Regions from separate parts of the Paenibacillus sp. HJGM_3 genome, predicted to be linked through region 2. Evidence: riboswitches for the same ligand, from Rfam matches in the RefSeq annotation. Region 2 holds a riboswitch; each other region holds the start of a gene.

Region 1 (10,648 bases), on a different contig from region 2:
TGCTTGTCCTCCATCCGAAGGCCGAATTGCGAGCTGTTGCCCCAGATGAGCCCGGCAGTGAAGGTGGCCATGAATCCGCTGACGCCTAGCATCTCGCCGAGCAAGTACGCGGCTATGGCGACTGTCAGCATCGCGATCGTCGTATACTCCCGCAGCGTGCCGATCCGGGAATGGGCAACCAAGTATACGGCGATCAACGCCAACGCCACGCCGAGCACGATACCTCCGGCCGCCGAGATGACAAAATCGAGGCTGGCGCCGGCGAATGACACTTCTTCGGTACCCAGGATGTAGGCGATGATCGAGAACGTCAAGATCGAGCCGGTCGCATCGTTGAACGCCGACTCGCTCTCCACCGTCTCGCGGATTTTCTCCCGGATGCGAACTTGCCGGAAGACCGGAATGATCGTAGCCGGATCGGTCGAGCTGATGATCGCGCCGAGCAGCAGCGCATACGGTATAGGCAAGTCCAGGGCATAATGCGCCGTCAAGCCGACGAGCCCGGCCGTGATCAACACGCCGGGCACGCTTAGCAGCGATAGGGTGACCCACACCTTGCGCAGCCCCGACAAGCGGATATTGCGCCCCCCATCGAACAGGATGAGGACCGAGCCCAAGGTGAGGATGAATTGATTGGTGAACGAGGTGGACGGTTCATTCACTAGATGAAAGCCTTGTCCCACGACGATCCCCGCCACCAGGAACATGGCGACATCCGGGATGCGCAGCGCCGAAGCGAGTTTCCCCGACACCATGCCCAGGCCGAAGATCAGCACGAGGAGCAGCAGCACATGCTCGATCACGATTCCTGTATCCTGCTCCATGCAAGCTCAACCCCTTGATCGCAAAATTCCGCTACTTTTTGGCCGTCTCCAGTTCGTTCTCGAACTGTTCGATCTGTTTGTTCGTGCCGATGATGACCATAACGTCCTTCTCGTTCAGCACGTCCGACGCGTTCGGGGCGATGATGACGCCGCCCTTCTTGTTGATTGCCACTACGCTACAGCCGTGTCTGGCGCGAGGATCCAAGTCCTTTAGCGACCGGCCGTTCAAGCACTTCGGCACGGACAGCTCGGCAATCGTATAATCCTTCGACAATTCGATATAATCGAGCAGGTTCGGCGAGGTCAGCTGGTGCGCGACGCGGATACCCATCTCCCGCTCCGGGAAAATGACGCGGTCCACACCGATCCGCTCCAACACTTTGCCGTGCAGGTCGGACAGCGCCTTGGCCACGACCGTCTGCACCCCCAAGTCCTTCAGCAGGATCGTCGTCAGGATGCTGGACTGGATATCGTCGCCGATCGCCACGATAACGCAGTCGAAGTTGCGGATGCCAAGCGCCTTCAGCGTCTCCTCGTCCGTACAGTCGGCGGCCACGACATGCGTCAGCTTATCCGACATTTCGTCTACGACCTCTTCGTTTTTGTCGATCCCCATGACCTCGAAGCCTTGCTGGATCAATTCCGCCCCCACACTGGAGCCGAAGCGGCCGAGCCCGATGACTGCGAATTGTTTTAATTTCATTGTTACTCATTTCCCCTAACCGATAATAATTTTGCCTTCCGGGTGCCGGTACAGCTCTTTCTCCGCCTTAGGTCCAAGCGCATAAGCGAGCGTCAAGGGCCCGAGTCGACCCGCGAACATCGTAAGCATGATCAGTATTTTGCCGAACACCGTCAAGTCGGGCGTAAGTCCCATGGTGAGCCCAACCGTACCGAAGGCGGAAGTTACCTCGAACAATATCATCAGGAAGTTGTGATCCTCCGTGGTAGACAGCACCATCGACACGAACACGAGCAGGGACAACGCAACAATGGTCAACGTGATGGCCTTGTAGATGCGGTCCTTCGCGAGCCGGTAATGGAACAACACGATGTCTTCCTTCCCGCGGATCATGGCGATCACGGCCCCGATCAAGGTAGTGAAGGTCGTCGTCTTGATCCCGCCCCCCGTCGAACCCGGCGATGCACCGATGAACATAAGGATGATCGTGAAAAATTGCGTCGCCTGCCTCATCCCGACAATATCGATCGTATTGGCTCCAGCCGTACGCGGGGTAACCGATTGGAAGAAGGCGCCCCAAATTTTGCCCGTCCAATCCAGCGGACCCAGCGTAGCCGGATTCGTATATTCGAACACATACACGACAATCGCGCCGATCACGATCAGGAACGATGTGGCGGACAGCACGACCTTCGAGTGCAGCGATAGTTTGCGAGTTTTGGGGTACTCAATCGCATCCGAGATGACGATAAACCCGAGCCCGCCCAAAATAATGAGCAGCATCGTCACCAGATTCACGATCGGATCATCCACATACATCGTCAAGCTGCGGAACCCGCCGAAAATATCGAATCCGGCGTTGTTGAACATGGCGACTGCGTGGAAGATCCCGAAGTACACCGCCTTGCCGACACTCATATCGAACGACCAGCGGATCGCATACAGAAGCGCAGCCGTCAATTCGATCGTGAGGGAATACACCAGCACCTTGCGAATGAGACGTACGATGCCCTCCATGCTCCCTTGGTTCATCGCTTCCTGCAGGATAAGCCTTTCCTTCAGGGAGATTCTTTTGCGGAGCACGAGCGCGATCAGCGTCGCCATCGTCATGAAGCCGAGTCCACCGACCTGGATTAGGATCATAATGACAACTTGACCGAATACGCTGAAATAAGTGCCCGTATCCACGACGACGAGTCCCGTCACGCATGTCGCCGATGTAGAAGTGAAGAGGGCATCGATAAAGTCCAGGCCTAGTCCGCTGGAAGAAGATATCGGAAGGGACAGCAAGACCCCGCCTAACAGGATGATCCCCGCAAAACCAAGCGCCAAAATTTGCGGAGGCGTAAGTTGGAGAAACTTTTTCGTTACACTCAAGCTGGGGTCACCTCAATTGTATCCTGGGAAAAACGGGAGGAAGGCAGCAGAAAAAAGGCATCGGAAGCCCAATGCCCTTGCGGTCTGGTTCCCTGTCATAGCCTACGAGGTTAGCTGACGGATTCGGGTGGCAGGCCACCCTATTCGCTGACGATGCCGAGCATCGCTGGCAAAATTCACCCCTACTTAAATGGTTCCCCCGTTTTCCCTTGGAAATTCGGCTTTTTTGTTCAATTGATTCGTATTATAGTCCTCTTCCCAGCGTAGTACAAAGTCTTTTTGGGCCGAAATAGCGCTCGGAAAGCGTTAACACTCAGGAATTGGCGAGGCCAGAGCATTCTTTTCATCGACTAGCCTGAACTATTGAGCGGTTTCTTTCGTTTTAGCCATAATAATAGAGGTGAGGAGGGAAAGTTGGTTTTCCCGGCGAGGTGTGCTAACTTTTAATTACGAATCCCCGACCAAGTTTATCCAAGTTTCAAAATTTTTCGGAAGCGGTCTTAAAAAGGAGCTCTTGTATGCGCATATTCGTAAACCGTTATCGCTGGATCGCTTTGGCTGTGATCGGCCTCGCTCTGTTCGTCGCCACCAATTGGCTGCCTGTCGCTAACGGACGAGACGGCACCAAGCTCTCGGTCGAAACCGACCGCGCTCTGACGAAGCAGGCGGCTGCCGCGGCCGCAGAAGCGTGGGTGAAGCAGCAGACCGGCGGAACTTCCCCTTTCCGTATCGTCGGCCCGGTCTCGTTCCAGGTTGATACCGTGCTGAGCGGCTATTTAACCAAAGAAAAGCTCGCACCGGCTTATGCCGAACGCTACCGGACGCTGTATCCGGTTGAATATTGGCAGGTGGAGATGGAGAATAGCTCCGGCGCTCGTTACTTGGTGGACATCGAGATGGAAAAGGGCGCCGTGGCCGGTTGGCGCAGGCAAGCGGTCGGTTCGGCCCCGGCCAAGGAAGAGGGACAACGGATCGCGGAAACTTATTTGAGGCAAAATGCGTTACTGCCGCAATCATACACCGTGCGAGGGCCGGATTCGAAGCATCCTTACCGCTATGTGTTCACAATCCCGGGAGAGCGCATAGGAGACGCCGTACTGGAGCGCGAGGTGGAAGTGCGCGGACTAGAGGTAACCGCCTACCATGCGGGCTTTCAAGCGCCTGACGCCTACAAGGCTTGGCTGGACCGACAGGAATCGGCCTCCGGCGGCATGTCGCGCTGGAATTTGATCCTGACCGCTATCATGGCGTTAGGCGCGATCTATTATGCGATCCGGCTGCGCAAGGTGACGGCGTTCCGCCGAGGGGTTCTGCTCGCCCTGGTGTTCGTGGGGCTGTACGCCCTGAACAACTGGAACCAGCTGCCGGCGATGCAAGCGCTCGGCTTCTCCGAAAGCCCGGATCCGTTCAGCGGTCATGCGACAGCGATCGCGCTATCGATCATCTCGACCCTGTTCGCGGCTGCCTTGGGCTTGGTTACGTACTTGTCTCTCACCGCAGGGACGACCATGTGGCGGGTGTACGATGGCGCCGCCTGGCCTCGCTGGGGGGAAACCGAGTTCGGCCGGGAGACGCTGCGCTCGATGGGACGCGGCTACGGGCTCGCCTTGTTCATGCTCGGCCTGCAGGGCGTCATGCTGTGGATCGCGCAGGCGGGGTTCGGCATGTGGTCGGTGAACGACCCGAGCAGCTCGTACTACAACTTGCTGCACCCGGGCTTGTTCCCGCTCATGGCCTGGGCTGCGGCGATATCCGAAGAGGCGATCTACCGATTATTCGGCGTCGCCTTCTTCCATCGTCTGATTCGGCATAAGTTCATCGCCGTGCTCGCGCCGAGCCTGATCTGGGCGTTCAACCACACGCTGTATCCGATCTATCCGGTGTATACGCGGCTGATCGAGGTTACGCTGCTTGGGCTCCTGTTCGGCTATGCCATGCTGAAGTACGGCTTCCTGACGGCGCTCTTCGCCCACGCCGTCATTGACAGCACGCTGATGGCGCTGCCGCTCATCGGCGGTTCGGATGCCGGGCTGGCGCTCGCCGGCATCGTCTACCTGGCCTCGCCGGCGCTGGTAGCCGGCGCGATCTGGTGGTGGCACCGTCGTCGCGGCGCCCGGCTCAAGTCGTCGGGGTCGACTCTTCCCCCTGCAACGCCTTCTTGATGTCGACGGCCAGCTTCTCGCCGATTCCGAGCGACCGGAGCTCTTCGATGGTCGCTTCTCCGATTTTTTTGATCGATCCGAAATGCTTGAGCAGCGCCTTGCGCCGCTTCTCGCCTATACCCGGGATCGAATCGAGCCGGGAGGCGACCATGGATTTGGCCCGCGTCTCCCGGTGGAAGGTGATCGCGAAGCGGTGCACCTCGTCCTGGATACGCTGCAGCAAATAAAATTCCTGGCTGTCGCGCGGGAGCGGTATGACTTCCGCCGGATCCCCCATCATGAGCTGCGCCGTCTTGTGCTTCTCGTCCTTCACGAGGCCGCACACCGGGATATAGAGGCCCAGTTCGTTCTCTAGCACGTCCAAGGCGGCCGAGATTTGCCCTCTGCCGCCGTCGACGACGACGAGGTCGGGCAGCGGCAAGCTCTCCTTCAGCACCCGCTCGTAGCGGCGGCGGATCACTTCCCGCATCGTCTCGTAGTCGTCCGGTCCTCGGACGGTTTTCACCTTGAACTTGCGGTATTCCTTGCGGTCCGGCTTGCCGTCGACGAAGACAACCATGGCGGACACCGGATCGGTGCCCTGGATGTTCGAGTTGTCGAACGCCTCGATGCGTCGGATCGCTTCGGTACCGAGCCATTGGCCGAGGTTCTCGACCGCTTTGACCGTCCGGCCTTCATCCCGTTCGATGAGACGGAACTTCTCCTCCAGCCCGACCCGGGCGTTCTCCATCGCCATCCCGACGAGCTGCTTCTTCAGCCCGCGCTGCGGCTGCACCACCTTCACCTTCAGCCAGCTCTCGAGCGCCTCGCGCGCGTCGCGGCTGGCTACGGTGGCGGCGGACGGCGCTTCGGCGGATGCCTCCCCGGCCGCGACGGCGGCAGCAGTATCGACGCCACCGACGTCGGCTACATCCGCTGCGTCGGCCGTGTGGTCGGCGTCGGCCTGTAGGTCGCTCTCCGCCGACTCGGCGGAGATAGCCGCCACCAAGGCCGCCGCCGACACCGACGCTTCCTTCGCGGCGGCAGCTTCTCCAGCCGGCATGCCCTTGTCAGCCGCCGGGGCTTCGATCGTCTCGACCGGCAGGAAAATCTCCCGCGGCAACGCCGGGTTGTCGCCGTAATATTGCGTGACGAACGAGATGAAGTCGTCGTACGCGTCGCTATAGTACGGGAACGTCGACGTCTTCCGTTCGATCAGCTTACCCTGACGGATGTACAAAATCTGCACGCACATCCAGCCCTTGTCCACCGCGTAGCCGAATACGTCCCGGTCGGTCCGGTCGGCCATCGTGATTTTCTGCTTCTCCATCAGGGCGTCGATGCTGTGAATGAGGTCGCGCAGCTCTTTCGCCCGTTCGAAGTTCAGCTCCTCGGCCGCGGTCTGCATTTTTTCGGTCAACTCATCCTTAATCTGCTCATGCCCGCCGTTCAGGAATTTCGTAATCTGCTGGACGAGCTTATCGTTCTCCGCTTGGGACACATCGAACTCGCACGGTGCGAGACATTGCCCCAGGTGATAATACAGGCATACCCGTTCCGGCAGTGTCTTGCACTTGCGCAGCGGGAACATTCGGTCGAGCAGCTTTTTCGTCTCTTGCGCCGCGAACGCGTTCGGATAAGGGCCGAAATATTTGCCTTTATCCTTCAACACCTTCCTAGTAACCTCTAATCTCGGATGCGTCTCATTCGTAATTTTGATATACGGAAACGTCTTGTCGTCCTTCAGGAGCACGTTATAGCGGGGCTGATGCTGCTTGATCAAGTTCAGCTCCAGAATGAGCGCTTCCACGTTGCTCGACGTCACGATATATTCGAAATCGCATATGTCCGCGACCAGCCGCTGCGTCTTGGCGTCGTGGCTGCCCATGAAGTAGGACCGCACGCGGTTCTTCAGCACTTTCGCCTTGCCGACGTAGATGATGACGCCGTCCTTGTTCTTCATGAGATAACAGCCCGGCTGCGCCGGCAGGAGCGCCAGCTTGTTGCGGATTGCGGTCTGCACCGCCTTGCGGTCGTCCTTCACTTACGTTCCCCTCCACCAAGAAATAAAAGGCTCTTTTTCAGCTAGCCGAAAAAGAGCCTTCTCTTTGCTCCCAGCCCCCATGAGGACCAAGCTTACATATGGCGGCCTACCACGCTCTTCAGCGCGTCCTTCGGCTTGAAGCCCACCACTTTGTCAACCGGCTGCCCATCCTTGAACACGATCAAGGTAGGAATGCTCATTACGCCGAAGCGAGCGGCCGATTCCGGGTTGTCATCGACGTTTACTTTCGCGATTTTGAGCTGGCTGCCGATTTCCTGGTCGAGCTCTTCCAGTACCGGAGCGATCATTTTGCAAGGGCCGCACCAAGGGGCCCAAAAATCTACAAGGACGGTTCCGCCGCCTTCAACTTCGGATTTGAACGATTGGTCAGATACGCTGACGATTGCCATATTGGATGTCCTCCTTAAGCGCTTTGGGTAAATGCCAAGTCCGACTTATAAAATGTAAGTACGGGTATGCTGTAATATTAATCAATTTTGGTCAACATGTAAAGTGTGCCTCAACTCGAGGTTGATCATGAGCCCGGGCGGCTGTATAATTCAGGGTGCATGAGGGGATGTATGAAGGTGCATACTAGGAAAAGTTAGCGATCGGTATCGAGAAAGTTCTGCAATTGTTGCACAATTGTCACTTTCTTGAGCTTTACAAGGCAGGCGCACCTTGGGTATACTGAACGCATAAGGAAAAGGGTGTAGGAGGCATACTTGTATGAATGACCCCAGACTTCACGTCAACGAAGAACCTAGCAACGATTTCCTGGATGTAGGCATCGGGCTGGGTGTGACCTTCGGATTTTTCTTTTTAATGGCGCTTGCGGCTACGATTATTAAGCTGTACATATAAGAGCCGACTCTCGACGAACAGAACAGACAGGGCCACCCTCGGGTGGCTCTTTTTGTGTTGGCTGGTGGCCCAGCTCCCCCGATAGAACCCAAAAAACGAAGCCACCCGCTCGGATGGCTCCTCCATGTCGTAACATATGTAAGACCGATTAATGGTCCCCGTGGTTGCCTTGGCTAGGATTGAAGATCATGAAGCCCTCTTCCTTGCCGTACAAGTAATCGATCTTCACACCGTCGAGCAGCGGCTCGTCCTTCGCGACGATCACGTCGATGCCTTTGTCGGTGGACACGACTTCGTCGCCTTCCCCCGGCTGGTCCAGATCGAGGCCATAGTGGGCATGATCGCCATGCTTGTGGGTGACCAGCACGCGAAGCTTCAGGTCCTTATTCTCTTCCTTCTCCAGCTCCTGCAGCAAGACTTTAGCGGCGTTGCGCGTAATTTTTACGTCCATCCCGAACATCTCCTTTGGATCCCTCATAATTAAGTGACGCACTCGTAGGGCTTGGCTACCCTGTGGCACCTTCATTGTAAGGGAAGCGAAGCCTGAACGCAACCTGAACGCAACCGCAGAACGGGCCGACACAGCGCGAAAAACGTCTACAGCGTTTTTCCCGCTCCCCGCTTGTTGTAGCCACCCACCGTGATGACGCTCACGAACGGACGAATCCGGTCCATAATACGCTGCCCCTTGAACTCCTCCTCGCCGTCGCGGCTCGTGAAGCTGAAGTGCTGCTCGAGCGCGTCCAGCTCATAGTTGGACGTGAAGAACGTCGGCTTCCGGTTCATCCGGTAGTTGAGGATCGCGCCCATCACATGGTCTCGCGCCCAAGGGTTCAAGTTCTCCGCCCCGATGTCGTCGAACACGAGCAGATCGGTCTCCTTCATCAGCTCGACCGTCTCCTTGAGCCGCTGCGGCTCGGCGATCATCGCCTTCAGGTCCTCTACGAAATCCGGCATGTACACGATCACCCCGGTCAAGCCTTGCTGGGCCAGCTGATGCAGCATGTAGCACATGAGGAACGTCTTGCCCGTCCCGAACTTCCCTACGAGGTACAGCCCTTCGCGCTGCAGCCCGTCCTCCTTCGTCCGGTCGATGTAATCCTGCAGCTGGCTTACGGCCTGCGCCCGCTCCAGGTCCATGAGCAAGATATCCTCGCTCGAATATCCGTCCTCCAGCGCCTTATCGTCAATGTAAAAGCTGCGGATGCGGCTCCGGATCGCCTGCCGCGTGCTCTCGGAGAGCTGCTTTTTGCAGGCCACTTTGTAATCGTGGATGTACGTGTGCCCGGCGTTCTCCTCCACGGCGAGCCGGGTGTAATGCCCTTGGAAGTCGTTCGGGCACTTGTCTAGCCCCGGGCAATTCGAGCAGTTGCGGTACTCGGTCACGTATTGGTACAACCGATTCATATGAATTTTTAGCGTAGGCTCGTCCAGCTCGGGATGCTTCGCCCGCAGCTTGGCGATAAGCGGATCGGAGAGCAGCTCCTGGATCGTCTTCTCCGCCTTCTGCATGAAGGTCATGTCCGGCAGACCCGACAACAACCGCGATAATGATTCCACTGTCCCTCTCCTCTCCTTACTTCAGCTTGCCGTCCAGCTTGCGGGCCTTCTGGCGCATCGCCTCCAGCTGCTCGCTCGTTAGCGGAGCGCCGGCGGGCACATCGGTGATGATCGAAATTTTCGGCTTGTTCGACCGGCCGCCCGAGGAGACGCGCCCCCCGCGTGAACCGCCTGCGCCTGCCCCTGCCAAGGACGCCCCCGATCCGGCGGATCTCCGCCCTTCGGCATAGCTCGCCCGCTTGAGCGTCTGCTCCCGGATGTAATCGACCGCCTGTTCGTAGGTGCCCACACCCTTGGCCAGCATATTGGAGGCGACCGAGTCTATGTACCCTTTGGTCCACGAGGATTCCTTGTACACATGCAGATGATGGATCATAACGTTGATCACTTCGTCCGGCAGCTTGTAATTGATGTCGATCTTCTCGAAAATGTCCGACACGGTCTTCGGCACCGTGCCCTTCGGGAAAAACCGTCGCAACATAACCGTATACGGCTCGTTGCGCAGCAGCGCGTTATATTGGTGGATATCGCACTGGCCCGCGAACAGCGCGGGAAGCTCGAGATAATAGCTCATCTCGACCGTCTTCTCCTCGTTCCCTTCCCACTCCGCGTCATCGGACGACGACCCGGCCGAGGTATCCGCCAAGTTAGGGCTCACAGCCTTCGCCGCGGCCTTGGTTGAACTCGGTCCGCCGGCTCCCGCTCCAGCTCCGCCCGTCTGCGACACAGCCTTCGTGATGTGCCGCTCGCGCTCCTCATCGCGCTTGCGCCCCTGACGGTAGTACAAGTTCGCCTTGTACTGCAGCATCTCCACCTGCAGCTCGCCGTCCTCCGCGAACATGCCGTCCTCGTCGAGCAGTCGGCACGTCTCGAGCAGCGTCAGGGCGTACTTGCGCGCGGTCATATTGATCGCGATCATCTGCTGCGGCTCGTACCGGAGCGCCTCGACGAACGCCCGGTTCGCCGATTCGCGAGGGAAGCGGGTGATCAGGTCGGTATAGTGGAACGCCTTGCTCGTCACATCGAGCCCCGCGGTCCGCTCCCGCGCCGGGGCGGTCTCATAGAGCGCCTGCTCCAGCTCGAAGTCGATCACCTGCGTGTTCAGTTGGAACAAATCGTAGAACGGCACGGAGATGTTCTCCGACACGGCCTCCGC
Region 2 (10,648 bases):
TCGCTGGGTTTATCCAAGACGCAAAGCTTCGTACACATCGTATTTCCGCAAGCCTTCAAGAGGATGATTCCGCCGCTGGGCAATCAATTCATCATCAGTCTGAAGGATACGTCCCTGCTATCGATCATTGCCGTCGGCGAATTGATGCGGAACGGGCAGGAGATCGTGTCGACCGAATTTAACGCATTCGAGATTTATACGATTATCGCCGTCATGTATCTCCTCCTCACTCTCGCCATCTCCTTCATTCTGCGATCGATCGAAAGGAGGATTGGATAACGATGATTCACGTCAAAGGACTGACTAAGCGGTTCGATGAGCTTGAGGTGCTGAGCGGTGTTGACTGCGACGTCACGGAAAGCGAAGTGGTGTGCGTCATCGGTCCGTCCGGATCGGGGAAAAGCACGTTTCTGCGCTGCCTGAACCTGCTGGAGGAAATCAGCGGCGGAGAAGCGGTCGTGAATGGACACGACCTTCGTGATCCGAAAACGGACATCAATGCGCTGCGTACCGAGGTCGGGATGGTGTTTCAGCGCTTTAACCTGTTCAGCCACAAGAGCGTGATCGACAACATTATGCTGGCACCCGTCAAGGTCAGGAAATTGAAGAAGAAGGAAGCGAGCGATATCGCTTTGGTGCTGCTGGAGAAGGTAGGTCTGCAAGACAAGGCAGGCGTCTTCCCGCATCAGCTGTCCGGCGGACAAATGCAGCGGGTCGCCATCGCCCGCGCGCTCGCAATGAACCCCAAGATCATGCTGTTCGACGAGCCGACCTCCGCCCTCGACCCTGAATTGGTCGGCGAGGTGCTGAGCGTTATGAAAACGCTGGCTAGGGAGGGCATGACCATGATCGTTGTTACGCATGAAATGGGCTTTGCCCGTGAAGTGGCGGATCGAGTCGTGTTCATGGACAAGGGAAAAATCGTCGAGGAGGCCTCTCCCGACGATATGTTCAACCGTCCGCAGCACGAACGCACCCAGGAGTTTCTGAGCAAGATTCTCTAGGTTAGCACGTTTGAAAGAAAACTCGGTGTTTAAGGAGGAACGCATGAATCGAGGATTGACGAAGGAACGTCTGGCGGAGATGGAAGTCGAATACTTGCTCCTTCAATTTACCGATCTGTTCGGTGCGGCGAAACAACTCATGATTCACCGTGAGGAATGGGATACGGCAATGGAAGGGAGGATTCTGTTCGACGGGTCGTCCGTCGCGGGCTTCAGTGGTGTCGAGGAATCGGACCTGCTGCTGATACCGGACCCGCGCACCCTGCATCTCCAGCGGTGGCGGTCGGCAGAAGGGGAATGGCCTGTCGCTGCCGTTTTTTGCGACGTGTGCGACATGGAAGGTGTACCGGCGCAGGGCTGCACCAGAAGCATGCTGAGGCGCTCGCTAGAGGAAGCAGAACAATTAGGCTTCATGCTGCAGGTCGGGATCGAGGGCGAGTTCTTTCTGTTTCCGCTCGACGCCCAGGGAAACCCAACGGTAGACGTCCACGATACGGGCGGATATTGCGATGTATTCCCGTTGGACCGTGGAGAACGGACACGCATGGAGATCATGGAGGTGATGCGTAACCATGGTTTTCGCATTGAAGCCGGGCATCACGAGGTCGCGCCCGGCCAGCACGAGATCAATTTCCGGTTCGGCGACGCCCTTGAGATTGCCGATCGGTGGCAAACCTTTAAGCAAATCGTGCTCCATGTGGCGAGCCGCAACGGGTTATTTGCTTCTTTCATGCCCAAACCGTTTTCCGGCCGCAATGGCAATGCCATGCACTGCAATCTGTCCCTGCAAAGAGCGGACGGCATTAACGCCTTCTACCACCGGGATTCCGCTAGCGGGCTCAGCGAGACGGCGAACCGCTTCATCGCCGGCCTGCTCCAGCATGCGAAAGGAATGTCTGCCATAGCTAATCCTACCGTGAATTCGTATAAGCGCCTAATGCCCGGTTATGAAGCGCCGACGAACATCGCGTGGTCGCGCAGCAACCGGACGGCGACGATCCGGATTCCAGGCGCCCGGGGACCGCAAACCCGCGTAGAGTACCGGCCGCCGGATCCGACCGCGAATCCCTATTTGTTGTTCGCCGTTATGCTGAAAGCCGGCTTGGAGGGAATCCGCTGTCAAACGCCGCTGCCGCCGGAAGCCGTCGGCAACCTTTACAACAGGGATGTGGCGGATCAGGGAGCCGGCGGACTCGAGAATTATCCGCGCGACTTGAGGGCCGCCCTGGATCACATGAAGGAGGACGAGATGATCCGCGACGTCATGGGCAACCACTTGTTCGAATTTTATGTTCAGAACAAACAGGCTGAAGCGGATGCCTTCGCTGCCGAAGTGCATCCCTGGGAGATCGGAAAGTATTTGTAATTATAATTTACAAATTATTTACAGACAACTTGTACAAAAAAATAAAGTTGTCAGATGCATATTCTTTTGATAATGTAATCCTATGTAAGTTCTTTCCTAGAACTATAACCGAGCTTAATTTCCGGGTGACCGGAAAGCGGGGGAACCATTTTTTTATTGGGGCGTATCGGTCCATATGGACCGTAGGGAACCATCTATCCCGAGTCCGTCAGCTAACCTCGTCAGCTTTGGATGGGTCAGGCATTTTACGGCGGACTTCTGCTCCGCTGTCTATTGACCCGTGCGGCGGGTCTTTTTTATTGCCTGATACAGCATTGCCGGGAAAGAAATTCACAAAGAGGAGGGTTCATATGGCACAACCGAAGTACATCACCGACATCGACAAGTTAACGCATATTCCGGAGAAGGACCGCCAAAAGCTCAAAAGCATCACGGAGAAGTTCGTATTCCGAGTAAACGATTATTACCTGAACCTGATCGATTGGAACGATCCTGCCGATCCGATCCGCAAGCTGGTCATCCCTAACGAGGACGAACTCGGGGAGTACGGCCGATGGGACGCCTCGGACGAGGATACCAATTATGTGGTGCCCGGCTGCCAGCACAAGTACGGTTCTACCGCGCTCCTGATCGTGTCCGAGGTTTGCGGCGCATACTGCCGATACTGTTTCCGCAAACGCCTATTCCGCAACGACGTGAAGGAAGCCGTGTCGGATGTGGAGCCCGGCTTGCAGTATATCGCGGAGCATCCTGAGATCAGCAACGTGCTGCTAACCGGAGGCGACAGCCTGATCCTCGGCACACCAAAGTTAAGGACGATATTCGAGCGGCTGCGCGCGATCGACCACGTCAAAATCATCCGCCTCGGCTCGAAGCTCCCGGTCTTCAACCCTATGCGCATTTATGAAGACGAAGGCCTGCTGGATCTTATCCGGGAGCATTCCACACCTGAGAAACGGATCTACGTCATGGCTCACATCAACCATCCGCGCGAAATCACGGCCGAAGCGATAAAGGGATTCGAGGCGCTCCACCAGGCCGGCGCGATCGTGGTCAACCAGACGCCCGTCCTGCGCGGCATCAACGACGATCCGACGGTGCTTGGTGAGCTGCTGGATCGGCTTTCCTGGGCCGGCGTCACGCCGTACTACTTCTTCGTAAACCGGCCGGTGGCGGGCAACAAGGCGTTCGTCCTGCCATTGAAAGAGGTTTACGAGATCGTCGAGAAAGCGAAAGCCCTCACATCCGGACTAGGCAAACAGGTAAGGCTCTCGATGAGCCATACCTCGGGCAAAATCGAGATTCTGGCGATCGAGAATGGGAAAGCTTACCTGAAATACCATCAATCCCGTGACGGAGACTACGGTAAATTTATGACGCTGGATTGCCCGGACGAGGCTTCATGGTTCGACGATTTGCCCGGTAACAAAAAGTACTGGGAGAAGCCGAAGAAGAAGACCGACGCAGTCAAATCCGTCAATGCCATGCCGGAACTCCCAGCGAACATCCGAATCGTCAAAGCCGCAACCAGGGAGGGAAAGCAGCCGATATCCCAAGGTCACTAAGAGTTCATGGCGAAAAAGAAGATCCCGAGCTACCGAGAGGGATCTTCTTTTTTTGGTTAAAGGAAATCCATCGTTTCCATCGAATTCCATAAAAATGAGCAACCATAAGCCAAAGGAGCGTGAATATGTGCAGTCCAGTTCCAAACAACGCAGCGTCATTCAGCTGGTAAGGCGAAGAGGCTTCAAGCAGTTCCTTCATCTAGTCAGCCGCTTCAAGGGACTCTACATCACGGTTATCTTGCTTCAACTCGGGGTGACTGCCGCTTCACTGCTGTTCGCGGAGACGAACCGCAGGCTGTTCGATCTGGCGCCGAATATTCCGAAGGAATCCCTCTGGAATCTGCTTATCGCGTTCACCGGCTTCATTGCGCTTGGTATCGTGTGCACGCTGACCGCGCGCGTGTTCAACCAGATCGTGAATACGAATATCGTCTTTGCGATGAGAGAGATGGTACTGGGCCAGCTCACCCGGCTCTCGCTAAGCTACCATGAGAACAAGAACAGCTCCCACGCCAAAAATATTTTGTTTAACGAGCTTGAGGTGTTCAAGCACTTCATTGTGTTCGACGTGCTTCGCCTGATCTCCCTGCCGATTTCGTTCGTGTCCGTCGGACTCTATTTGATGGTCGTCCATCCGGTGCTGGGTTTGATCGCCTTAGCGGTCGGCCCTCTGCAGCTGGTCAGCAATTTGATCATCAAGGAGCGGTATAAGGATCTCGTCGCCCGGCAGCAAGAGATGGGGCGGGAGTGGTTTTTCCATATAGGGGAGACGCTCGCCGGGATGCGGGAGATCAAGATGAATCAGCTGGAGCAAGCGACCATGCGCAAGGTGAACCAAGTGTTCGGTATCAGTATCCCGTTGTGGATATCCATGGAGAAAATGTGGGCGGTCCGGGAAGCGGTGCGAGCGATTCCGGAGAAACTCGGTTTCCTGATCGGCATTACGGTAGGCGCATTCATGATGGTCAATGGGGACATCGGGGTGGGCGGTCTCGTGGCGTTCATCACGCTGCTCGACAAGGCCGCGGCTCCGTTCGCCAGTATTGTAGAGATCATTAATTCGCTTCAAAAGGTATCCGCCGGAGCGGAGAAGCTGCTGGACATCATGGAGCTGGACCCGGAGGACGACGGCAATGGGCGGGAACTGGCGACGCCGGCTCCGTCCATCTCGTTCGAAGGCGTCAGCTTTCAATATGAGGAAGGCCGAAGGGTATTGAATAACGTCAGCTTCACGATCCCGGCCGGCTCCTCGGTCGCATTCGTAGGCCCGAGCGGCGGAGGGAAGAGTACGATTGTGAAGCTGCTCTACCGATTCTATCAACCGCAGTCCGGCACCATCCGGGTAGACGGGACCGCGATTGAATCGTACCGGCTGGGCTCTTACCGGAGCAACCTGGCGGCGGTCTCGCAGGACGTATACTTGTTCGACGGGACGATCCGGGATAACATAGCGTTAGGCTCGAGAGCGGAGGCTCCGGCTGAGGCGGACATTGAACGGGCGATGGAGCTGTCTCAATCGCGTTCGTTCATTGCGCAATTGCCGGAGCAGTTGGAATCCAAGGTAGGCGAACGCGGGATTAAGCTGTCGCAGGGGCAAAAGCAGCGCATCGCCATCGCGCGGGCCGTGATGAGGAATGCCTCGGTTCTTATCCTGGATGAACCTACGTCCGCGTTGGATGTGGAGACTGAGTCCATGTTCCAGACCGACCTGAAAGAGTGGGCGTCCCAATGTACGACGATTATTATAGCTCACAGACTGTCTACGATCCGGGATGTCGACTATGTGTATTTCCTGGAGGACGGAGAGATTCGCGAACACGGGACGCCTCGGGAACTGCTGCACTCGAAGGGGCGGTTTATGGAATACTGGACCAAGCAGGAGATGAAGGAATTCGCGATTTGACAGGAGGGCAGGCAACATGGTTATGGAAGCGGAAGTACCGGGGCTGCTGAAGCTCGGCGTCGGCACGGTGATGACGGTGGCTATTCTGTTCATGCTCATCCTGTGGGTGAAGAGCCGCAACGGCGGGTTCGGCTGGATGCTCGCGCATCTCGTGCTGCTCGCCTGGGCGCTCATCGGCGTGTTCGAGGTGTTGGACACGCGGGGAGACCGGGCGGCTTCCTCGATTCACAACTCGCTCAAGCTGGCTTGGTCCGGGATCATATGGGCGGCCGGAATGGGATGCCTCCTGATCGGGGCGTTGCTGCTGCGGCCGGTTAAGGGGGATCGGAGATGAAGACAATCGCATGCTACCATGCGCATCACGCCAATATTGAGGCGATCGAGCAAGCTTTGATGGAATACGAGGTGGAGCTCGTCCACTATGTGGATCCCGGACTCGACCGCATTAAGCGGGATGCGGATTTCCGCACGGCAGAGGCGGAGCGTAAAGTCGTGGAGACGCTGAACTGGATGACCCGCTGTCATGCAGATGCGCTGTTGATCACGTGTACGTACTTCGCGGCGATGTTGAAGGAAGAGGAGCGGGTGCCGGCAAACGATGCGCTCCCGTCGATCCCGGTGATCGCGATAGACGAGCCGTTGTTCGCGGAGGCAGCTCGAGAGAACCGGTCTCTGGTGTTCGTCTTCACGAATCCGAGCACGGTTGAGGGTACGATGAAGCGGCTGTCGTCCTATGCGAAGCAGGCGGGGAGCGAGGTGCAAGCGGAGCACGATATGCTGGACGGTACGTTCGAGCTGTTCATGCGGGGGAGAACCGAAGAATATCATACGGCCGTCGCCGATGGGCTGAGCCGCCTTGTCCGACAGCGCCCGAATGCGGCGATCTATGCCGCCCAGTTGTCGATGGCCACGGCGGCGAGGCGGGTGGAGCGGACAACCGGCGTGCGGATCGGCAATCCGCTCGATGCGCTTATGAGCCGATTGGAGCAGGCGGTTCAGCTAGAGCGCCGGCGTTGAACGCCTCAATTGCTCGACAAAAGACTCGAAGTCGAACCCCGCACGAAACTCCGCTAGCCAATCGTCGGTCACATAGCTCAGAACATTCGAATCCGTGTCCAGAATGGCGAGGCTGCCAGGCTGGACTTTTTTCTCCAGCGCGTCTTCCTTCAGATCGACCAACACGCTCAAGCCCAAGTAGGTGGTATCCCCGTAGCGCCTGGGCCCGTTCATGTGGTGGTAATGGCCGGCAATCAGATAGCGCGGTCGAATCGCCTCGATCAGCTCGGTAATGAGCGTAGAGCCTTGAAGATGGCCGTGATAATTGGTCGCGATGCCATAGGGGGCGTCGTGCGTGACCAGGACGTCCAAGCTTCCGGGGGATTGCCCAAGGAGCCGTGTATAAGCGGACGGAAGGATCGATTGGGGACTATCCGAGGCCGTCTGAATGCCTCCTAGAAAACCGATCGTAACGGAGCCCAGCCGCAGGATCGTGCCGTCTGCCACGTACCGGTAAATGTCGAAGGGGTCTGCGCCGGCCACGCCTTGACTCGATTGTTGCTCTAAGCTGGTCAGCCAATCGAAGTCTTCATGATTGCCCCGAATGAAGTGAATCGGCTTCAAATGCCGGTCTCTTACATAGCGGATCGCGTCGGCCAGCTTACCCGTCGCGCGGAGCATCCGGCTGTAATCAAGCTCGGCTGCGTCGAGGCGGACATACTTTTCCTGCCGCACTTCTTCGCTTGGCTCCGGATATGCACCGAGATCGCCTACCTGAACGATGCCATCCAGCTTCACCCGATGCTTCATTTGCCAAGCGCACAGTATGGCCATCGTATGCAGCACGCGTCCGTGGATATCGCCTACGAAAGCGAGTTTCATCGGACACCTCCCGGCGTCTTGGGCTCGAACTTCAAGCAGGGGCTCCCAGAGGACGACAGCACGGTTAGGCTCGGCATCGTCTGCGTTTTGAAGCCAAACGCCTTGCAGCCCTTCGGAAATTTCGGATCCCACGTTACATAGAAATAAGAGCATTTCATACAGTCGATACGCGTAGTGTCTGCCATAAGTTCGGTTCCTTTGTCGGATTAGCCAAGATTACCTCTATTATCGCGGCATCCGCCTAAGCTGACAACCGGTCAGGCAAAAAAATACCAGACGCGCACCGTCGCCTTGACCGTCAGCTGACCCGGCTGGATCGGGGTGGTCGTTGCGGCCATCACCTTGGCGCTGTAGAATGGGATGGGCTCGGTGGATGCCGACAGCTCCTGCACCTTGTACGGTGTCGCTCCGATGCGGACTCCCATCGTGGTGGCCATCGTCTCCGCTTTGAATCGCGCAGTCCTCAGGGCCAGAGTGAGCGCCTGACTCTCATAGGCGAGCGGATTGGAGATCGAGAACGTAATACTGCGGATAATATTGGCGCCATGAGTGACTGCCTCGTTTACGATCCGCCCTGTATCGGCTACACGGTCGGCGGTTATGGTCAGCATATGGGTGACCCGGTACCCGCGAAACACTTGCTTGCCTTCCACGAAGTCGTACTGCATCTCGATGCGATATTCGCTCGTCTGGATGTTCTTGGCCGGAATCCCCATCCGGTACAACGCCTGAATGATGTCCGCGATTTGCCGGGCATTCTCTTCAAGCGCCGCCTGCAGATCCGGCTTCTCCGTCTCGACCCCGAGTACGATCGTCGCCCGGTCGGCGGCCGCGGACACCGTGCCTTCCCCGAACACCTCGAGTGTGGAGTACGCATGGGCCGAAGCCGCCGTTCCCCCGTCATGCTGCTGCCCTGCCCTCGCATTCTCGATCGAATACCTGCTCACCATGTGGGCCATCTCCTCTCCAAATCCGATTAGTTACTCTAATGTATGGGCAGGCGGCGGGCGGCATGCTCGACAGAGGAGGAAACGCAGATTTTCCGAATATGTCTTCGGCTATGGGTTATGAGGGAAGCGCAATGCTTTCTTTTTCAATCGTAAATTTTATGAAAAATGTTGTTTCGCTTGCACTCGATGTAAAGGTCACATCGCCCGAATTTTTTACCATGATTTGTTTGCAGATCGCCAGGCCGAGCCCGGTGCCGTCCCTTTTACTGGAGACAAAAGGTTCGAATAGGGAATCTTTGATTTCCTCCTGGATTTCAGGACCGTTATTAGTAACGGAGATGATGTATTGATCCTCGGCAAGCCGACTCGCTACGATGATTTTCTTATCTTTCTCGACCTCGGAAAGGGCATCGATACTGTTATTGATAATATTGGATAGAACCTGCTGCAACGCAATTTTTTGAATGTGGAGAGGGATATCCGTCCCCTCGATATATTGAAAATCAATCCGATCGTTGATCAATCTAGGGGTGATTAAGGCGATCACCGATTTAATCAGCGTGTTGGATGAAATTTGTTCAAAAGGCTCTTCAATCAAGTCTTTCTTGGAGAAGCTTAGGAAACCTGTAATTTGCAATTGAATATTGTTAAATTCACTTTCAATCGTTTCTAAATAAGATATTAATTTGGATGCTTGATTGTTTATTACTGCATTACGCAGCAGCTTCAAGAAGCCTAATATGGTTGTCAATGGGTTTCTTATCTCATGCGCCATACTAGCCGCCATTTTTCCTATGATCGTCAATCTCGATTCGTGCAGAGCCGTAATGGTTTGTTCATTTTTTTGTAAACGATTAATTAAAATCGCATGGTATTCATCAAGAACCGCTCTTTCATACTCAAATACGCGGTGTGTGATCTTTCTGATCAAGCGGAGCGGGATCTCTTTACCAAGAGGATGTTCCGCCACAAAATACAAAATGGAATCGACCATCAACTGGTTGCTATGTACAATATGGGCTACGGAGACGTCTCTTTTAATAAGTTGTTCGCATACAAGGGAAATGCCGGCCTGAAGCGGGTGCTCTTCTAACGGGGTATTCAATTCCAGCAAATAATCGAAGTATGTATAGGATTCTTGCATAAGATGTTCATGGTTATGAAATCCGGGGAAATGTAAGACTAGCCGCTCGTACCAAGAGGATATAATGATTTTTTTGTTGCTTTGTAATATTTCCAGGAATTCCCGGTCAGACATTTTCTTGCCCCCTGTCAGTAAGGTTTTTTCTATTTTCGATAAAGTATTACTTAGTCCTCCCTATGATACTAAACGGATTTTTTGCGACTCAAACCTAAGGAAATGATTTTGAATCTGTTTTTTACATTTTCTTAACTTTTATATATAACGGAATAATTATATAATGATTTACAAATAAATTGGAGTGTGCGAATCAATGAACCAAATCGAAGAAATGGCCGACGTTCTGAAGCTGTTGGGGGATCGAAACCGGCTTTCGATCGTCGCTTTGCTGAATGAAAAGGAGCTTTGCGTATGCGAGATTGTGGAACTGCTGCAAACGAGCCAGCCTAACGTAAGTCAGCATATGCGAAAATTAAAGGATGGCGGCTTGGTGAAGGAATCGAGGAAAGGCCAATGGATCTATTATTCCTTAAGCATTCTAGACCGGCCTTATATTGCGGAAATTCTAAAGCAGATCCCCTCTCAATTAGAGAAGATTCAGTCGGCTTCATGTGAAGATAATACGTGCTGCAATTAATTCAGGAGGACTTGGATGGTTTACGTAGCCTTTCTTATTTTTGTGATCACCTTGACATTCGTCATCTGGCAGCCGAGAGGATTGAATATCGGTTGGTCGGCCGGCGCAGGCGCCATCCTTGCCTTACTATGCGGCGTGGTCAGTATCGCGGATGTCGGTACCGTAACCGGCATCGTTTGGAATGCAACCTTGGCTTTTGTAGCG
Region 3 (10,648 bases), on a different contig from region 2:
ATTGTTTAAGCAAAAGCTGCTTTGGATCGGAATTGTTGTGGTGCTTTTGGTGCTGTCGATTTTCGGGCTCGCAATGATGGGCTCGATTGTGGGGGCGAAGCCCAAGGAGCTGCCGGTCGCGATTGCAGTGCTCGATCAGCCGGTCAAATTGCCGAACGGCTCGACGCTGGCGGCTGGGGAAATGGTGAAGGAAAAGCTGCTGGGGAACGGGCAAATGCCGGTTCGATGGATCGTGGAAACATCGGAAGCCGCCGTGCGTGAAGGGCTGGATGAGCAAAAGTATTATGGCGCACTCGTGCTGCCGGCAGACTTAAGCGCCGGTCTCCTGTCGTTGTCGTCCGCCACGCCGAAGCCGGCTACCGTGCAGATTCTCGTGAACGAAGGCATGAGTACGCCGGCTTCGACGGCGGTGAGCCAAATGCTCCAGCAAGTGATGGCGGGGGTAGGCACCGGATTCTCGCAGCAGCTGCTCTCGATGGCGGGCGGCAACTCGCCTACGATTCCGGTCGTGGCGGCCACGGCGATGCTCACGCCCATTCAGACGCAGGTACAGCTCGTGCATCCGATCGGAGCGAATCAGGCGAGCGGCAATGCACCTGGGCTGCTCACGCAGATTATATGGATCGGCAGCTTGGTCACGGCGGCTTTCCTGTTCCTGGCCGGCGGCCAAGCGGCTGCACAGGGGGCGGGTCGGTTCGGGATCGCAGCCTCGCAGTTGGTCTCGGGTGTAGCCGTGCTCGCGCTCGTGTCCGGATTTATCGTGTGGATGGCTTCGGGCTGGTACGGGGTGGCGCTCGCGGATGCGGCAGCCGTTTGGTTGTTCCTCTGGCTGATCGGGGCGGCGTTCTTCCTTCTCCAATCCGCGTTGCTGATCTGGATCGGCCTCCCGGCGATGGCGCTGCTCGTCCTGCTCATGTTCTTCTCCATGCCGGTGCTGAACATGCCGGTCGAGTTCCTGCCGCAGGCGACGCAGGACTGGTTGTACTCCTGGTCTCCGCTTCGGATCGCGGCTTCCGGACTGCGTAACGTGCTCTACTACGGCGGGGCCCAGCCTCTCGCATCCAATGGAGCGATCCTGGGTTGGATCGCGGCCGGCTGCGGTGTGGTGCTGCTCGGATCCGGGCTGCGCCCGAATGCGGGGGCGTCGGGGACGGCGGCCGGTAAAGAATCCGGGGGGCTTCAGACGCAATAGGCTTGCCAACCGGGCGGGTTCCATGCACAATAAGAGGATGTCCGAAATCTGTTCAGGTAGAGGAGTCTAAGCGTTATGATGGAGCCCGCGGATCGCAACTTGGTTATATATTCGGAGCCGCTGCTCGCCTGGTACAAAGCCCATCGAAGGGATTTGCCGTGGCGGCGCAGCCGCGACCCTTATCATATTTGGATCTCGGAAGTGATGCTGCAGCAAACCCGGGTCGATACTGTCATTCCTTATTATCACCGGTTTTTGGAAAAATTCCCGACTCTTGAGGCGCTGGCGGATGCGCCGGAGGAGGACGTGCTGAAGCAATGGGAGGGGCTCGGCTACTATTCGCGGGCCCGCAACCTCCAAGCGGCGGTGCGGGAGGTGAAGGAGGGCTACGGCGGCACGGTGCCGGATACGCTTGAGGCCGTGTCCTCGCTCAAGGGTGTCGGCCCTTACACCGCCGGGGCGATCCTGAGCATCGCCTACAACCGGCCCGAGCCGGCGGTAGACGGGAACGTGATGCGCGTGCTGTCGCGCTTCTTCCTCCTGCAGGACGACATCGCGAAGCCGTCGACCCGGGTACGCATCGAGGCGCTGGCCAAGTCGCTGATCCCGGAAGGGGAAGCCCGCGACTTCAATCAAGCGCTGATGGAGCTCGGGGCGACGGTGTGTACGCCGAAGTCGCCCAGCTGCTTGACCTGCCCGGTGATGGAGCATTGCGCCGCCCGGCTGGAAGGGATGACCGAGGCGCTGCCGGTCAAGGCGAAGGCGAAGCCGCCCCGGCCGGAAGCGCGCCTCGTGGCGTTCGTGGAAGGCACCGGCGCGCATAGCGGCCGGTTCCTCATTCGCCAGCGGCCGCAGGACGGCTTGCTGGCGCGCATGTGGGAACTCCCGCACGTAGCGGGAGTTCAGGCGCCTGCGGCGCTGGCCGCGGCCGGTGGGCCGGCCGCGGGCGGCGCGGGCAAGCGCCGCCGGCGGAGCTCGGCGGCGGCGGACGCCGGCGCAGGCACCGGTGCGGATGCGCTCGCGGCTGGCGGCGGCGAGCTCGCGCTGTTCGCGCCGCTCGGCGCGGAGGCGCCTGCGGGCGCGCCGCCCGCGCGCCGCGACGCCGAGCTGCTGCGCGGCGAGCTGGCGGAGCGGCTCGGCCTGCGCGTCGAGCCGGGCGAGTGGCTGATGGCGGCGGAGCACACCTTCAGCCACATCCAGTGGCAGCTGGACGTGTACCGCTGCCGGTTCGAGGGGTTCGTGGAGGGCGGCGAGAGAGTCGGGGACACGGAGGCGTCCCATTGGCAATGGATTGACGCCTCTGACATGGATCGGTTCGCGTTCCCGAATGTGTTCCTCCGTATTATCCGCGAGCTGCAGCCGAAGTAGGCCCGTCCGAATACGATACACCAAAAAGGCGTTCGAGATCGGCACATCCGTGCTCCTCTCGAACGCCTTTTTGGGATGCTACGCGCTGACTCGGGTCCGGCACTTTTTGCACACCTTCAGCTTCTGGCCGTCTTGCTGCGTCCGGGTGTAGAGCAGCTTGATGCGTGTCGAGCCGCAAACCGGGCATGTGCCTCGGGCCCGAGCGGGCAGTTTCCAGAGCGCTTTCCCACGATTGTTTTTGGACATCGGCGGTTCGTCCCTCCGTCATGATCGGCATTCGCTGCATTATATTCAGGACGGGGCCGAAACAGTACGACGGGAGCAGACGGGCGTATAAGTCCCGGTGCTGTAGAGTAGAAAATCTACCTTGGAGCACGGGAAGAGGCGGATCGCGGTGCTGAACGGCACACAAAAAACGCCCGGTCCCCCAAAGGAACCGGACGTCCGTTAACTTCCACTTACTTAGCCGCTTCGTAACGCTTGCCCACTTCGGCCCAGTTCACTACGTTCCAGAACGCAGCGATGTAGTCCGGGCGCTTGTTTTGGTATTTCAGGTAGTAAGCATGCTCCCACACGTCCATCCCGAGGATTGGCGTAGCGCCTTCCATAATCGGGCTGTCTTGGTTCGGGGTGCTGCTGACGACGAGCTTGCCGCCCTTCACGCTCAACCAAGCCCAGCCGCTGCCGAAGCGAGTCGTGCCGGCTTTCGCGAAATCTTCCTTGAACTTCTCGAAGCCGCCCAGCTCGCTGTTGATTGCGTCCGCCAGCGCGCCTGTCGGAGCGCCGCCGCCGTTAGGGCCGATAACTTCCCAGAACAAGCTGTGGTTCGCGTGGCCGCCGCCATTGTTGCGAACTGCGGTACGGATCGATTCCGGTACGCTGTTCAGGTCGGCGATCAGGTCTTCGATGCTCTTCGCTTGGAGGTCCGCATGGCCTTCCAATGCAGCGTTCAAGTTCGTCACGTAAGTGTTGTGGTGACGATCGTGGTGGATCATCATCGTTTGCTCGTCGATATGAGGCTCCAGTGCGTTGTTGGCGTAAGGAAGCGGTGGTAATTGATGTGCCATTCGTGAATCCCTCCTAATAGATATGTATCTCGTACTCCCTTATTATCCCTGATTCGGGACCATAAATCAACATCTTCAACATTTATGTTTCGAAAGTATCGGATGCCAAAAATCACCGTTTACTAGTATGGCTGGCCGGCTTTTTATTATGCATTACCCCGATTTCGCAACATTCAAACCTAGGGCGTGCATTTTCTGAAAATATCCATGAAAATAGAAGATATAGCGAGCAGCATAGAGCATGCGCCCGATCCGCCATGGTTTGGTCAAATGAAAAGTCCGGCAATGCCGTTTTCAATAGACGTGTAATCTTTACAGGCCGCTCCGGCAGGCGTAAGATACAATTCAAGATTCCTGATGCGCAGTCTGCCTGCCATCGGACAATCGCTGAAGCTTCTGCGGAACGCAGAGGCGCGGGGGAACCAATACGCGGTGCATCGGTGTGAGAGCCGACAGGCACGGCATGGGGTGAATCCTGATGCGTTGGAGCGCAAGCTCCACAGCATCGGGTAGGGCGACTCTCACCGCCCGAATCCGGCAGCTAACCTCGTAAGCGTCAGGAGAGAGGATGATGAAGCTTGTGATCGACGACGTCGGCTGCAGGGCTTAGGCCTCTGCGGTTATTTGTTTTGTCCGTTGTTGAAAAAGGAAAAAGCCGGATTTCATATAAAGGAGACAAGGAAGCATGGAACCCTCTATAGAGCGCATCGTGGTGGCAGCGCCGAATAAAGCGGGGGAAGCCTTCGTCGGCGAGCTCCTGCGGGCGCGCATTCCGTTCGCTGTGATCGTCAATAACCGGGTCGAGCTGAACAAAGTTCGAGAGCTGGGGGCCACGGAGTGCATCGAGCTCGACACCGTGGACCAAACGACGTGGCTGCTGCCGGAGTTTCCGGTGGGCCGGGTATTCCTGTTCGAGACGAGCCAGACGCTGACTTGCCGCTATATTCAGATATGCCGGGCCTGGACGGTCCACCCGATCTACGTCATCACCCATTCCGTACACCCGAGGCTGATCTATAAAAGCTTGGGTGCGGCGTACGTCCTTCATACGAATACAAACGATGTTTCTTTTTTGATGGAATCGATTCGGGAGAAGTAGGGAAAGCTCCAGTTTGAATTTGCCAACTTGCAAGTGGACTGGCGAGCCGGGAACGTGCTCTAGTTCCAGTTTGCCAAATTGGATCATGTTTTAAGAGTAGTGCTCCCGGATTGTCCTCCATTAAGCAGGCAAAATCGAATTACACGTGTCCAAACCTGTTCGACTCCTGCTCTAATTCTGCAAAATCGACTTGAATGGGCGAGGGAGCGAAGGCAACAGTATGACTGGAAACTGTGAAGCGGATGACGGGTTAGCATATAGGGGAATCGGAGATCTGGTCCTGAGCGGAAGGGATAGTGGAACAAAGAGATAGAAGAGCCATGCAGGTTATACGAGTCAGTCCGCTAAAGGAAAGGACCTCAACCCACTCAGCAGTGGGATTTGAGGTCCTTTTCGTTTTATTACACAGAAGCAGGCCGATCCATATACACCGTCTTGACTTGGGTGAAAAACTCTCGAGCCGACTTACCCTGCTCCCGGGAGTTGGAGCTCGACTCTTTCATCCCGCCGAACGGGACGTGCGGCTCGGCGCCGGCCGTCTCCGAGTTCACGTGCACGATGCCACACTCGACCTCTTCGACATAGCGCAGCGCTTTGCCCAGGTCGCGCGTGAAGACGGAGGAGCTTAGGCCGAAGGAGCTGCCGTTCACGAGCTGCAGCGCCTCGTCCATGCTCGCCGCAGGGACGACCGCGACGACCGGGCCGAAAATCTCCTCCGTCGCAAGGCGGCTCCCCGGGTTCACCCCGGCGAACACCGTAGGCGCGACGTAGTAGCCGGAAGGATCCAGCGCTTCGCCGCCCGTGACGAGTCGCGCGCCTTCCTCCTGGCCGAGACGGATGTAGTCGAGTACGGTCTTTTGCTGGTCGGCGGAAGCGAGCGGGCCCATGTACGTGGCGGAGTCGAGCGGATCGCCGACCTGCAGCCCGCGGCAGCGCTCGGCGAGCGCCTCGGTGAAGGCGTCGAGCAGCGGAGCCTCGACGATGACGCGGCTCGTCGCCGTGCACTTCTGGCCCGTGGAGCGCATCGCGCCGCGGATCGTCATCTCGACGGCGAGCTCGAGGTCGGCGTCGGCCAGCACGACGACGGCGTTCTTGCCGCCCATCTCGAGCTGGTACTTCGCCCCGCGCGTCGCGCAGGCGATGCCGATGCCCCGGCCGACGGCGTTCGAGCCAGTGAACGAGATGCCGCGCACGGCGCGGTCCTCCGTGAGCACAGGCCCGAGCACGGAGCCGCGGCCATAGACGACGTTCAGCACGCCTTCCGGCAAGCCGGCGTCGACGAGTGCCTGCGCCAGGTGGAACGCAGTCAACGGCGTAATGTCCGCCGGCTTCCAGACGACCGCGTTGCCGTAGACGAGCGCGGGCGCGATCTTCCAGGCCGGGATGGCGATCGGGAAGTTCCACGGCGTGATGACGCCTACGACACCCAGAGGCTCGCGGCGCGTGTAGAGCAGCGTGGTCGGGTCTTGCGCTGCATACACTTCGCCGGTCTCTTGGCGTGCTTCCCCGGCGTAATAGCGCAGAATCGCGGCGGCGCGTAGCGTCTCGCCCTTCGCTTCGGGGAACGTCTTGCCCTCTTCGAGCGCCAGATCGCGGCCGATGGCGTCGGCGCGAGCGGTCAACAGCTCGGCGGCGCGATACAAAATGTCGCCGCGCGCAACGAGGCTCATGCTGCGCCACTTCGGATACGCGGACGAGGCGGCCTCCAAGGCATCCTGCAAGTCGAGCGGGTCGCTCTCAGGGAAGTGGGCGAGCACCTCCGAGGTACGGCTAGGGTTCAGGTCCGGGCGCACCCGGCCCGAGCGGGCGGCGGTCCAGCGGCCGCCGATCAAGTTATGGTATGTAGACATATGAAACGTTCGCTCCTCTCAATGTTGGGATAGCCTGCTTCCTAAAGCACGATAAAGCACGAATACATGAGTTCACTATATGGAACCTGTTGTCATAAAATCGACATTCCTGTCGATCCTAGGCTAAGGCAGCGTCGTGCGGTGAAACCGGACGAGCTCCGCCGCTACCCGGCCCGTGATCAGCTCGAGCAGCTGCTGGCCGCGCTCTGCGCTGGCAGCGCCGGCGTCGTCGCTGTAGCCGTCGATCGCTCTCCAGCTGCCGTGCCGCTGGATGAGCGTGCCGGCCGACGGGTCCTGCGGCACGGCGGGAAGCGGCCGCTTGTTCGGCAGCGGCAGCAGCTCGGTGCGCACGAGGTCCGGGCGCATGGCGAGCATGACCGAAGTCTCGAAGCCCCCTGCATGACCGGGGACGATGCCGAGCTGCGCCGCTTCGCCCTCCTGCACGATCGCGTCCCAAGCGATCGTCCAGTAGGAGGCGGCGCCGGCGACGACCGGATGCCGCAACGCCAGCTCGCGGGCGGCCAGGCGGACGCACTCTTCGTTGCCCCCGTGTGCGTTCAGAAGGAAGATGTGCCGGAAGCCGCTTGCGACCAAGGAGTCGCACAACTCATGCAGCACTTGAATCAAAGTTCCGGTAGACAAAGACATCGCACCGGGATAGATCAGATGGTGATGAGAAGCGCCGAACGTAACGACAGGCGTGACGAGGACCGGGATGTCCACGCTGGCGAGCTCGGCCGCGGCGAGGGAGACGGTGTCCGCGATAAGCGAGTCGACCATCACCGGCAAGTGGGGGCCATGCTGCTCGACGGCGGCGACCGGGACGACTACCGTCGCCTGCGGCGCCCATTCCTCGATCTCGGTGCGCGACAGCTCTTGAAAGCGGATACGGCTAGGCCTGGAAGCGGACGCGGTCATGGTGGAAATCTCCTTTACAGTGGTCTTGCTCTATATTATACTTTGACTTATTCAAGATTTGAAGTGCATTTCCGTATACGGAACTAATTAATTTTATTCGGAGGGATCACGATGCAAGAGACACGGCAATTTTTGAAAAGCATGGGTTTGCCTACCGGCGATGCGCACGATCTGCCTACTTCCGCGAAGCGGTTCCCGGACGGGGCCCAAGTTCGGATCGAAATTCCCAGCGTCGAGGGGCCGAATGCGCTTGCGGCCACGCTCGAGACGGCGAAGGAATACGGCGTGCCGATTCACCGCGTCTCCCAAGGAAGCGGGATCATGCTGCTGACCGATGCGGAGATTCGCGAAATGATGCAGCTCGCCAAAGCGAACGGCGTCGAGGTGAGCTTGTTCGTCGGGCCTCGAACGACATGGGACATCACAGCGGCGAGCCATACGGCGGCCGGAAAGGGTCAGGCGCTTCGCCATGAAGGCATGGACCAGCTCATCTATGCGATTGAGGATATCAAGCGCGGCTGCCGGCTCGGGGTGCGGGGCGTCCTGGTGGCGGATGAAGGACTTTTGCTCGTGGTGAACGAAATGAAAAAAGCAGGGGAATTGCCGGCCGACCTCGTCGTGAAAGTATCCGTCTCCATGGGTGCGGCCAATCCGGCGTCCGTACGCCAGATGGAGGCGATGGGCGCTAATACATATAACTTGCCGACGGCGCTGTCGCTCTCCCGGCTGGGGGCAATCCGGCAGGCGGTGGAGATGCCGCTCGACTTGTACGTGGAAGCGCCCGATGATTTCGGCGGCCAGATCCGGATTTACGAAATTCCGGAGATCGTACGCGTCGTCTCGCCGGTCTACATCAAGTTCGGCCTGCGTAATGCGGCTGGCGTCTACCCTAGCGGCGGACACATCGAAGCGATGGCGGTCGCGCAATGCCGGGAGAAGGTTCGCCGGGCGGCGCTTGGGCTGGACATTCTGAGACGGTACTACCCGGACGCGGTAATGTCCAAGCCGGGCGCAGCAGGACTCGCTATTCCTCATATTTAACAGAACTCCTATGTAACCTTTCGAAATAAGACGGGAGGCCGACCGATGGCTCAACCTGGAACACCGATCGGCGTAGCGATCCTAGGCTGCGGCGACATAGTAATGACTCAGCATCTGCCGACATTGATCGCCGAACGCGAGGCTCGCCTTATCGCGGTATGCGATGTGGAGGAGGCGCGCGCCCGCAAGGCGGCGGACATCAGCGGGTGCGACTATTATACGACCGACCATCGGAGAATTCTGAGTGATCCCGAGATCGCGGCTGTATTCGTCTGCACTCCGCCTTGGGTGACGCCGGCCCTGACGATGGAGGCTCTGCGGGCAGGCAAGGACGTGCTGTGCGAAAAACCGATGGCGACTTCGGTGGAGAAAGCGCTGGAGGTAGCCGCTGTAGAACGCGAGAGCGGTCAGCTGCTTCAGGTAGGCTTCACCTACCGCCACGGACCGCTGATGGACGCGCTGCAGAGCTGGATCGCGTCCGGACGTCTCGGCCGACCGCTGCAGATTCGGCTCAGCCTGTTCGATGAGGTGTGGAACCCCGAGGGCGATCCGGAGCATTACGGCCGCATCCTGAACACGCTTCGCCACGGGCCGCCGTGCCTGCATGACGGGGCGCACGCGGCCGACCACCTGGCGTTTCTGACCGGCGCTTCTCCGGTAAGGGTGACCGCGCAGGGACTCAAGACTCGTCCCGAATTTCCGTCGCCGAACTACAACTCGGCCAACATCGCATTCGACAACGGGGATCAGGCGAAGCTGGAGGTGGGCTGGTTCCTGCCGCATTTTCCGAAGGGCGAGTATCAGATTTTGGGGCCGAACGGCATGGCATATCTCGATAGGAGCAACGCCGAAGCCGTTCTGGTGACGGATTCGATTACGGAGCGGGTCCAGCTGTCGGAGGACCGGATCCGGTCCTGCTTCCGGGCGCAACTGGCCAAGTTTCTGGCCTGCATCCGCGAGCGGCGGACGCCCGTGCCGGGCAGTCGGGAAGGGATCGCGAGCCTGCGTCTGACGCAAGCGATCGCCGATGCGATGGCGGCCGATGCTCCGATCACGATGGAGCGGGAGGAACGAGCATGATTATAGATGCGCATGTGCAAATAGGCCAGGGACGCTACCATTCTGTCGATCCCGGCGAATTGATCGAACAGATGGACCGCAGCGGCATCGACCAGGCGTTAGTCAGCCCGGTGGACCGTGAGATGGCGGTGTATAACCGCGAAGGCAACGACCGGGTGCTCGCGCTCACCCGGCAATATGCAGGGCGCTACCTTGCTTATGCGACGGCCAATCCATGGTATGGGGACGCAGCGGTAGCCGAGCTCGATCGCGCTCTAGGGGAAGGGGCTGCGGCCGTGAAACTGCATCCGCCTCTGCAAGGGTTCATGATTTTGGAGAGCCTCGTGCATCCGCTCATCGAGGTGGCCGCGCGCTACCAGGTGCCGGTCTACATGCATACCGGCACGCCGGCTTATGCGCTGCCTCTGCAGCTGGCGGAGCTGGCGCTTGAGTATCCGGAGGTTCCTTTCATAATGGGCAAGAACGGCAAGACGGATTTCTGGATCGACGCCATGCCGGCATTCGAGACGGCTCCCAATCTGTTCGGTGATACCGCCCATGACTTCCCTGAACGGGGCATGCGCCGCATGACGCAAGTGATCGGCACGGATCGGATGATCTTTTCCAGCAATCACCCGGTCTCGCGAATGGGGCTGGAAGTGGACAAGGTACGCGACCTGCAGGTGACGGAGGAACAGCGCGCGGCCGTGCTAGGCGGCAATCTGCAGAAGCTGCTGCAGGCGAGACGCGGTTAAGGAGGCTTACGACAATGAAGGTCGATTTTCACGTACACCAGCCTGCCCGGAGCCGGGAGGGGACGTATCCTTACTCCGCGGCGGATTATATTGCGTTTATGGATCGGCACGGCATCGACATCAGCGTCATGCTGACGATCGACGGGTTCTGGTACGACGCGCATGCCTGCAACGATTATCTGGCCGAGTGGTGTGCGCCGCATGCCGACCGGCTCGTCGCTTATTGCACGGTAGACCCGCGCAAGGACGATGCCGCCGAAGAGGTCGAGCGGTGTGTGACCCGGTATGGAATGCGGGGC

The links. A riboswitch is a leader RNA that binds a small molecule or an ion and turns the genes downstream of it on or off. The one in region 2 is predicted to bind cyclic di-AMP.
Region 1: linked by a shared signal. The riboswitch ahead of ACI5FR_RS17190 (TrkH family potassium uptake protein) and the one ahead of ACI5FR_RS15790 (KamA family radical SAM protein) in region 2 are both predicted to bind cyclic di-AMP.
Region 3: linked by a shared signal. The riboswitch ahead of ACI5FR_RS01805 (hypothetical protein) and the one ahead of ACI5FR_RS15790 (KamA family radical SAM protein) in region 2 are both predicted to bind cyclic di-AMP.

The regions. Positions count from the first base shown of each region.
Region 1 covers NZ_JBJGED010000015.1:3,321-13,968, forward strand. The annotation lists gene ACI5FR_RS17180 (cation:proton antiporter) at 1-824, opposite strand, end outside; gene ACI5FR_RS17185 (potassium channel family protein) at 856-1,527, opposite strand; gene ACI5FR_RS17190 (TrkH family potassium uptake protein) at 1,543-2,883, opposite strand; cyclic di-AMP (ydaO/yuaA leader) riboswitch at 2,969-3,116, opposite strand; gene ACI5FR_RS17195 (CPBP family intramembrane glutamic endopeptidase) at 3,402-5,045, shown strand; gene uvrC (excinuclease ABC subunit UvrC) at 5,002-7,068, opposite strand; gene trxA (thioredoxin) at 7,161-7,511, opposite strand; gene ACI5FR_RS17210 (YqzM family protein) at 7,798-7,932, shown strand; gene ACI5FR_RS17215 (HesB/IscA family protein) at 8,081-8,383, opposite strand; gene dnaI (primosomal protein DnaI) at 8,530-9,492, opposite strand; gene ACI5FR_RS17225 (DnaD domain protein) at 9,509-10,648, opposite strand, start outside.
Region 2 covers NZ_JBJGED010000013.1:34,333-44,980, forward strand. The annotation lists gene ACI5FR_RS15775 (amino acid ABC transporter permease) at 1-279, shown strand, start outside; gene ACI5FR_RS15780 (amino acid ABC transporter ATP-binding protein) at 282-1,004, shown strand; gene glnA (type I glutamate--ammonia ligase) at 1,048-2,370, shown strand; cyclic di-AMP (ydaO/yuaA leader) riboswitch at 2,472-2,612, shown strand; gene ACI5FR_RS15790 (KamA family radical SAM protein) at 2,721-3,935, shown strand; gene ACI5FR_RS15795 (ABC transporter ATP-binding protein) at 4,063-5,838, shown strand; gene ACI5FR_RS15800 (hypothetical protein) at 5,855-6,172, shown strand; gene ACI5FR_RS15805 (aspartate/glutamate racemase family protein) at 6,169-6,855, shown strand; gene ACI5FR_RS15810 (metallophosphoesterase family protein) at 6,838-7,716, opposite strand; gene ACI5FR_RS15815 (SIMPL domain-containing protein) at 7,974-8,666, opposite strand; gene ACI5FR_RS15820 (sensor histidine kinase) at 8,782-9,924, opposite strand; gene ACI5FR_RS15825 (ArsR/SmtB family transcription factor) at 10,121-10,444, shown strand; gene ACI5FR_RS15830 (arsenic transporter) at 10,460-10,648, shown strand, end outside.
Region 3 covers NZ_JBJGED010000001.1:412,863-423,510, reverse strand. The annotation lists gene ACI5FR_RS01825 (DUF3533 domain-containing protein) at 1-1,192, shown strand, start outside; gene mutY (A/G-specific adenine glycosylase) at 1,268-2,560, shown strand; gene ACI5FR_RS01815 (hypothetical protein) at 2,639-2,806, opposite strand; gene ACI5FR_RS01810 (superoxide dismutase) at 3,019-3,627, opposite strand; cyclic di-AMP (ydaO/yuaA leader) riboswitch at 4,003-4,199, shown strand; gene ACI5FR_RS01805 (hypothetical protein) at 4,313-4,726, shown strand; gene ACI5FR_RS01800 (aldehyde dehydrogenase family protein) at 5,128-6,576, opposite strand; gene ACI5FR_RS01795 (creatininase family protein) at 6,700-7,494, opposite strand; gene ACI5FR_RS01790 (U32 family peptidase) at 7,606-8,535, shown strand; gene ACI5FR_RS01785 (Gfo/Idh/MocA family protein) at 8,581-9,615, shown strand; gene ACI5FR_RS01780 (amidohydrolase family protein) at 9,612-10,349, shown strand; gene ACI5FR_RS01775 (amidohydrolase family protein) at 10,364-10,648, shown strand, end outside.